Regions from separate parts of the Actinomadura citrea genome, predicted to be linked through region 2. Evidence: riboswitches for the same ligand, from Rfam matches in the RefSeq annotation. Region 2 holds a riboswitch; the other holds the start of a gene.
The links. Region 2 has a riboswitch for glycine ahead of gcvT (glycine cleavage system aminomethyltransferase GcvT). Riboswitches for the same ligand answer to the same signal wherever they lie in the genome.

Region 1: it holds a riboswitch for glycine, as region 2 does, so the genes downstream of both, gcvP (aminomethyl-transferring glycine dehydrogenase) here and gcvT (glycine cleavage system aminomethyltransferase GcvT) in region 2, are expected to answer to the same signal.

The regions. Positions count from the first base shown of each region.
Region 1 is NZ_JACCBT010000001.1:4,463,254-4,467,485, reverse strand. Features, by position in the region: gene gcvP (aminomethyl-transferring glycine dehydrogenase) at 1-2,505, opposite strand, end outside; glycine riboswitch at 2,566-2,677, opposite strand; glycine riboswitch at 2,678-2,772, opposite strand; gene BJ999_RS20810 (lysylphosphatidylglycerol synthase transmembrane domain-containing protein) at 3,044-4,232, shown strand, end outside.
Region 2 is NZ_JACCBT010000001.1:7,604,061-7,608,292, reverse strand. Features, by position in the region: gene BJ999_RS34770 (serine hydroxymethyltransferase) at 1-1,078, opposite strand, end outside; gene gcvH (glycine cleavage system protein GcvH) at 1,075-1,464, opposite strand; gene gcvT (glycine cleavage system aminomethyltransferase GcvT) at 1,524-2,618, opposite strand; glycine riboswitch at 2,692-2,781, opposite strand; glycine riboswitch at 2,786-2,881, opposite strand; gene BJ999_RS34755 (hypothetical protein) at 3,306-3,653, opposite strand; gene BJ999_RS34750 (ArsR/SmtB family transcription factor) at 3,930-4,232, shown strand, end outside.

The DNA.
Region 1 (4,232 bases), 3.1 Mb from region 2:
GTAGTCGATGAGGCGCTTGGCGACGTCCTCGGCGGTGATCCCCGTCTCCTTGGTGATCTTACGGAGGTCGGCGATGCACTCGTGGGCGACGAGGCCGTTGCGGCCGGTGTAGAGGATCGGGTAGTGCGGGGCGAGGCGGGCGGCGAGGTAGTTGGCGCCGATGATGGCGCCCTCGGTGGCGGCGCGCAGACCGTCCGGGCCCATCATCGCGATGTAGGCCCAGGAGATCGGCAGGATGCCGGCCGAACCCCACGGGGCGGCGGAGATGGGGCCGACGCCGGTGCCGGGGCCGGCCTCCTCGCGCAGCGGGTGGTTGGGCAGGAACGGGGCCAGGTGCTCGCGGACGCCGATCGGGCCGACGCCGGGGCCGCCGCCGCCGTGCGGGATGCAGAACGTCTTGTGCAGGTTGAGGTGGGAGACGTCCGAGCCGAACTCGCCGGGGCGGGCCAGGCCGACGAGCGCGTTGAGGTTGGCGCCGTCGACGTAGACCTGGCCGCCGGCCTCGTGCACGGCCGCGCACACCTCGGTGATCGTCTCCTCGAAGACGCCGTGCGTGGACGGGTAGGTCAACATGATCGCCGCGAGCCGGTCGCCGTGCTCGCCGAGCTTGGCGCGCAGGTCGTCGAGGTCGACGTTGCCTCCCTCGTCGCACGTGACGACGACGACCCGCATCCCGGCCATGACGGCGCTCGCGGCGTTGGTGCCGTGCGCCGAGGACGGGATCAGGCAGACGTCGCGGTGCTCCTCACCGCGGGAGGCGTGGTAGCCGCGGATGGCGAGCAGGCCGGCCAGCTCGCCCTGGGAGCCGGCGTTCGGCTGGACGGAGACCTTCGCGTACCCGGTGATCTCGGCGAGGAAGCCCTCCAGTTCGCCGATCAGCTCGACGTAGCCGGCGGCCTGGTCGAGCGGCGCGAACGGGTGGACGGCGGCGAACTGCGGCCAGGTGATCGGCTCCATCTCGGCGGTGGCGTTCAGCTTCATCGTGCAGGAGCCGAGCGGGATCATGGAGCGGTCGAGCGCGATGTCCTTGTCCTGGAGCCTGCGCAGGTAGCGCAGCATCGCGGTCTCGGAGCGGTGCGCGTGGAAGACGGGGTGGGTCAGGTAGGGGCTCTCGCGGCGCAGGGCGTCCGGGAACGCCTCGGGGACCTCGCCGGCCGCGGCGGCGCCGAAGGCCTCCAGCACGGCCGTGACGTGCGCGGGCAGCGTCGTCTCGTCGCAGGCGATGGCGACCCGGTCGGGCCCGTCCGGGCGCAGGTTGACGCCGCGCTCGCAGGCCGCCGCGACGACCTCGGCGGCGCGGCCGGGCACACGGGCCAGGACGGTGTCGAAGAACGAGTCGTGCACGACCTCGACGCCGCCGGCGCGCAGCCCCGCGGCGATCTCGGCGGCCCGGCGGTGCGTCCGCTGCGCGATCGCGGCCAGCCCCTCGGGACCGTGGTAGACCGCGTACATGCTCGCCATCACGGCGAGCAGGACCTGGGCGGTGCAGATGTTGCTGGTGGCCTTCTCGCGGCGGATGTGCTGCTCGCGGGTCTGCAGCGCCAGCCGGTAGGCGGTGGCGCCGTCCGCGTCGACGGACACGCCGACGAGCCGCCCGGGAAGCTGGCGCTGGATGCCCTCGCCGACCGCCATGTAGCCGGCGTGCGGGCCGCCGAACCCGTAGGGGACGCCGAACCGCTGCGCCGAGCCCACCGCGATGTCGGCGCCGAACTCGCCGGGCGGGCGCAGCAGCGTCAGCGCGAGCAGGTCGGCGGCCACGACGGCCTTGGCGCCGCGCTCGTGGGCCTGGGCGATGACCGGCTCCAGGTCGCGGACGGCGCCGGACGCGCCCGGGTACTGCAGCAGCACGCCGAAGAAGTCGCCGTCGGGGAGGCCGCGGGACAGGTCGGCGATGACGATCTCGATGCCGAGCGGGATGGCGCGGGTCCGGACGACCTCGATCGTCTGCGGGAGGGCGTCGGCGTCGACGAGGAACGTCCCGGGGTCCTTGCGCCTGGAGACGCGGTGCGCGAGGGCCATGGCCTCGGCGGCGGCGGTGCCCTCGTCCAGCATGGAGGCGTTCGCGACGGGCAGCCCGGTCAGGTCGCCCACCATCGTCTGGAAGTTCAGCAGGGCCTCGAGGCGCCCCTGGGAGATCTCCGGCTGGTAGGGCGTGTAGGCGGTGTACCAGCCCGGGTTCTCCAGCACGTTCCGCATGATCACGCCGGGCGTGGTCGTCCCGTGGTACCCGAGCCCGATCATGGACGTCAGGACGGTGTTGCGGGAAGCCAGCTCGCGGAGCCGGTCGAGCGCGGCGGTCTCGCTCAGCGCGGGCGGCAGCTCCAGCGGCCGGGACGTGCGGATCGCGGCGGGGACCGCCTGGTCGATCAGCGCCTCGGCGCCGGAGTAGCCGATGGCGGCCAGCATCCTCGCCTGGTCGTCCGGTGAGGGGCCCACGTGCCGGTCGGCGAACGCCGACCGCGGATGCTGCGGCGCGGCCACAGGGGCGAAGAACTGGGCGGTCATGGAGGGCCTCCTGGCTGCTGCGGTCGCTCAGGTCCACCGCCGGCGCCCGGCCGGCGGCGGGTCTCCCCCTCTGTCATCGGCACCTGAGAGCTTCACCCGCGCGGCGGGGTTTCCCCTTCGGTGAGCCGTCCCGCCCCGCGCGCGGGGACCGACGGCTGCTTTCCAGAGGTGCCTCGCCCGAGCGGTCCTTTTGCCTGAGAGGTTCCGGGGATGTTGCCCCTTCGGCGCCCCACGCTGGCGGCGTGGGGTCTCTCCCGCACAGGGTCGACGGCATGTCCTGGGTCGAACCCTACCCAAAGGCGCGTCCGCGACGTCGTTCCGGCTCGCCGCAAGGGGCCGCGCCCTCCGGCGGCGACGCCGTACCGGCGAGTATCATGTGCTGACTCACCTGGGACTCGACGGTCCCGGGCCGCACGGGGGCGGGGAGACGAGGCTGCGGGATGGACGCGCGTCCCGGCGGCGGCCCCGCGACTCGACGGCGCGCCGCCGGGTCTGGGACGCTGATCACGATGGCGGATGGTCAGGGCGGCGGTACGGCGTGACACAGACCCACGACGGAGCGGTGCGCCCGGCGCAGGGTGCGACCGCCGGCGCGCCCGTCGACGAGCCCGCCCAGCCGTACCGGATCCGCCGGCCCTCCGACGCCATCCGGTTCGCGGCGTCCGTGGTGGGGCTGGCGGCGGTGATGCTGCTGGTGTCGATCGCGCAGCAGACGACCCACGGCCTGCAGACCGACATCGCGCAGGGCACCGCGCACGCGCCGCGGCTGCTGCTGACGCTGGCGACGCTGGTGTCCAGCTTCGGGGTGCTGGCCGTGCCGATCGCGTTCGGGATCGAGCGGCTGTTCCACAAGGACGGCATGCGCGTCGCGATCGCGCTGCTGGCCGCGATGATCGCTTTCGGGATCACGGTGGGCCTGGACGACCTGGTGGTGCGGGCCGCGCCGGGCGGCGTGCTCGACTCGCTGATCTGGGGCGGCACCGAGACCGCGCCGGTGCACACCGACATCGCCCCGGTGATCGCGTTCGTCAGCGCGGTCGGGATGGCGGGCCGCGCCCGCTGGCAGGCCGCGACCTGGACCATGATCGGACTGGCGGCGCTGACGGGGCTGACCGCGTCCTACGCCTCCGTCGCCGCGCTGGCCGCCACCTACCTGCTGGGCCGCGCCATCGGCCACGGCACCCTCTACGCGGTCGGGACTCCGAACCCGCGCCCGTCCGGCGCGGCCGTGGTGGCCGCGCTCGAACGGCTCGGGCTGCACCCGCTGCGGGGGGCGCGCCTGGACGGCGCGCACCACGCCGACGAGACCCGCCGCTACGGCGTCGTCCTCGCCTCCTGCCCGCAGGAGGGGTACGGCGCCCGGCTCCCGGCGGGCCGGGGGCCGCACGGCGACTGGGACGTGGAGGTCCGCGTCCTGGACCGCGACCAGCAGACCGCCGGGCTGCTCTACCGGGTGTGGCGGTGGCTGCGGCTGCGCGGCGCCACGACGGGGCGGACGCTGCGGTCGCTGCGCCGTTCGCTGGAACTGGAGTCGCTGATGGCGTACGCGGTGGACGCCGCGGGCGCCCGGACGCCGCGGCTGGTCGGCACGTGCGAGGTGGGCACCGAGGCGGCGCTGCTGGCCTACGAGCACGTCCCGGGGCGGCCGTTCGGGGACGCCCCCGACGAGGAGATCACCGACGAGCTGCTGGCGGACGTGTGGCGGCAGTTCCGCTCCCTGCAGGCGG
Region 2 (4,232 bases):
CCATCGGTGGGCGCGGGTCGTTCGGCACCGCGTTGCGGTTGACCGTGATGCCGATGTCGTGCAGGCGGTCCTCGGCGTCCCGCCCGGTGAGCTCGGAGTCCACCAGGTCGACCAGCACGAGGTGGACGTCCGTCCCGCCCGTCAGGACCTTGACGCCGGCCTTGGCGGAGTCCTCGGCGAGCAGGCGCTCGGCCAGCAGCTTCGCGCCCTGCACCGTCGCCGCCTGCCGGGCCCGGAACTCCTCCGACGCGGCGATCTTCAGGGCGACGGCCTTGGCGGCGATCACGTGCTCCAGCGGCCCGCCCTGCATGCCGGGGAACACCGCTGAGTTGATCTTCTTGCCGAACTCCTCGCGGGCGAGGATCAGCCCGCCGCGCGGTCCGCCGAGCGTCTTGTGCGTCGTGGTCGTCACGATGTCGGCGTGCGGGACGGGCGAGGGGTGCAGCCCCGCCGCGACCAGGCCCGCGAAGTGCGCCATGTCGACCATGAGCAGCGCCCCGACCGAGTCGGCGATCCGGCGGAACGCGGCGAAGTCGAGCTGCCGCGGGTACGCCGACCAGCCCGCCACGATCATCTTCGGCCGGTGCTCGGCCGCGAGCGAGGCCACCTCGTCCATGTCGACCAGGCCGTCCTCGGCGCGGACGTGGTAGGGCACCACGTTCAGCACCTTGCCGGAATAGTTGAGCCGCATCCCGTGCGTGAGGTGCCCGCCGTGCGCGAGGTCGAGGCCGAGGATCGTGTCGCCGTGCTGGAGCAGCGCGAAGTAGACGGCCGTGTTGGCCTGCGCCCCGCTGTGCGGCTGGACGTTCGCGTGCTCGGCGCCGAACAGCGCCTTGGCCCGGTCGATCGCGAGCTGCTCGGTGACGTCGACGAACTCGCAGCCGCCGTAGTACCGGCGCCCCGGATACCCCTCGGCGTACTTGTTCGTCAGGACCGACCCCTGCGCCTCCAGCACCGAGACGGGCGCGAAGTTCTCCGACGCGATCATCTCCAGGGTGCCCTGCTGGCGCCGCAGCTCCGCCGCGACGGCCTCGGCGACCTCCGGATCGGCCGTCGCGAGAGAGTCGTCCAAGCTCATGATTCCTCGACCAGCTTGCCGTAGGCGGTGGAGTCGAGCAGGTCGCCCGGCTCCACCGAGATCCGCACCTTGAAGATCCAGCCCTCGCCGTACGGGTCGTCGTTGATGACCTTCGGCTCGTCCACCACCGCGCTGTTGATCGCGGTGATCTCGCCGCTGACGGGGGAGTAGAGCTCGCTGACCGACTTGGTCGACTCCACCTCGCCGCACGGTTCGCCCGCCTCGACGGCGTCGCCCTCCGACGGCGTCAGCTCGATGTAGACGATCTCACCGAGGGCGTCGGCGGCGTGCGCGGTGATGCCGACCGTGACGATGCCGTCCTCGCCACCGAGGCCCGACACCCACTCGTGCTCCTCGCTGTAGCGGAGCTCCTCCGGAACGCTCACGATCACTTCTCTCTTTCCCCTGTGGGGGGCGCGCGCCCCCACACCGCCGGACAACTTGTTCAGGAACGCTTGTAGAACGGTAGGGCCACCACGTCCACCGGCTCGTGCCGGCCGCGGACGTCCACGGCCAGGCCCGTCTCCTCGACGCCGCTGTCGAGGTACGCCATGGCGATCGGCGTGCCCAGTGTGGGCGACGGGGCGCCGCTCGTCACGATGCCGCACGGCGCGCCGCCGGACGTGACGACCTGGTACCCCTTGCGGGGCGCGCGACGCCCCCGCGCGACCAGTCCCACGAGCCTACGGCCCGGCGGGGTCTGCGCCTGCGCCGCCAGAGCGGACTTCCCCACGAAATCGCCAGGCTTGTCCAGCTTCACCACACGGCCGAGGCCCGCCTCGAACGGCGTCGTCTCGGCCGTCAGCTCGTTTCCGTACAGCGGCATCCCCGCCTCCAGGCGCAGCGTGTCGCGCGCCGACAGCCCAGCCGGGACGACCCCCTCCACCGCGGCGAGCGCCTTCCACAGCCGGACCGCGTCGGACGCGTCCACGAACAGCTCGAACCCGTCCTCGCCCGTGTACCCGGTGCGGGCGACCAGCGCGTCCACGCCCGCGACCCGCCCCGCGAGGATCGCGTAGTACTTCAGGCCCTCCAGCGGCGCATCCGTGAACCCTTCGAGAATCCCCTGGGAACGCGGCCCCTGCAGGGCGATCAGCGCGTAGGAGCCGGACCGGTCGTCCACCGCGGCCTCGAACCCCGCGGCACGCTCGACCAGCGCCTCCCGGACGACGGCGGCGTTCGCGGCGTTCGCCACCACCATCCACGTCTCGTCCGCGAGCCGGTAGACGATCAGGTCGTCCAGGACGCCGCCGTCGTGCCCGCAGATCATCGTGTAGCGGGCCTTGCCGACCGGCATCGGCGACAGGTTGCCGACCAGCGCGAAGTCGAGCGCGGCCCCCGCGCCCGGCCCCGAGAGGAAGATCTCCCCCATGTGCGACAGGTCGAACAGCCCCGCACCCGTGCGGACGGCCTGGTGCTCGGCGGTCTCGCTCGCGTAGCGCAGCGGCATCAGATGGCCGGCGAAGTCGACGAGGTTCGCGCCGAGGTCCTCATGGACGTCGTGCAGCGGCGTCTTCTTCGCGGTCGGATCGGCGGACATGGGCTCGGCTCCTTCGTCACGGGCGCGCATGGTCCATCGTCCCACTCGCGCACCGGGCGTATCGGTGCCTCCCCCTCTGTCATCGGCGCCTGAGAGCTTCACCCGCCGCGGCACGGCGGGCTTTCACCTTCGGCGGGGGACCGGAGTCCCCGCTTTCCAGAGGTCGCCTGGCCCGTGCGGTCCGTGGGCCTGAGAGGTTCCGGGGAGGATTTGCTCCTTCGGCGTCCCCCGCCGGCTGCGAGGGACTCTCCCGCACGGGATCATCGGCTGTCGCAGAAGGCTAGCAGTGTTCATTGCGTTTCCCCAGGGTCGGGGCCCTGGGGGCCCCGACCCTGGGGAAACGCGTGCGATCGCTGCATCGCTCCGGCTCGCCTTGCGGCTCGCTTCGCGATCAGATCCTTGCTTCGCTCGGATCTGCCTTCGGACGCGATCGCGGGGGTCCAGGTGGTCGCGGGGCTCAGGTGGCGGCTGAGGTTGCTTCGTCAGACGGCTGAGGTTGCTTCGTTGGACGGTTGCTGCCGCCCGCGGCCATTTCGGTCCCCCTTGGCGCGGCGCCCCTCGCGCTCTGGCTTGTGCTTGGCCTGGCGGGTGCCCGCGGCGGCTTGGCTGTGTGCTGCGGCAACGGGGGCGACAGATCTGAGCGTCCTTGGGGATGCTCGGGTGCGCTTCGGCCGGTTCCGGCGGGCGTCAGCGTGGGGACGTGCCGGGGGAGGCGGACATGGACTTTACGCAGGTTTGTAGGGCGGTCCTGATCTTTTGCAGCTCGTCGGGGGCGGGGGTTCTGGTGGGGTTGGGGGTCGGCATCTGGACGCCTTGCTCGTGCATGCAGTCGTTGAAGGCCTTGACCGCCTTGGACTGGGCCGGGGGGAGGGGCGTGGTCTCGCTGCCTGGGCCGGGCTTGGGGGTGGACGGGGCCGTGGCCGCGGGGGTCGGGGCGGGGGGTGACGACGCGCTCGTCGCCTTGCCGTCGTCGGAGCCGCCGCAGCCGGCCAGGGCCAGCGTCAGCGCCAGTACCGCTACATGACCGCGCTTCAAGGGGGAACCTCCGTGGGACGGGGTGGGGTCGCCCATGATGCGCGTTCGGCCCTCCTTGGGGATACGGGCTCTCGTGACAATGACGCGCGGCCGGGTTAGCACCGCGACCGCAGACGATCAGTACGGAATCGATGGCTTCCTCGGGCATCGCCGAGCCGGCGCCGCTGTGACCTTGGTCGGCCCGAACCACGATGACGCTGCACACCATGGGCGCTCGGCGGCACCGACAACTAGAATTTCCTTGACAAATTATTTTGTCGGTTGGATCCTGGAGCGGTGCTGGAAGTCGCTGTGATCGAAGAACCCGCTGCGGCCGAGGCGTCCCTGGACCCGATCAGGTCACGGATCCTCGCCGCCCTGGCCGAGCCCGGCTCGGCCGCCATGCTGGCCGCCCGGCTGGGGCTCCCCCGGCAGAAGGTCAACTACCACCTGAAGGAACTGGAGCGCCATGGGCTGGTCGAACTCGCCGAGGAGCGGCGCAAGGGCAGCGTCACCGAACGGGTGTACCGCGCTACCGCCGCCTCCTATGTGATCTCTCCCAGCGTCCTGGCCGCCGTCAGCCCGGATCCCTCCCGGTCT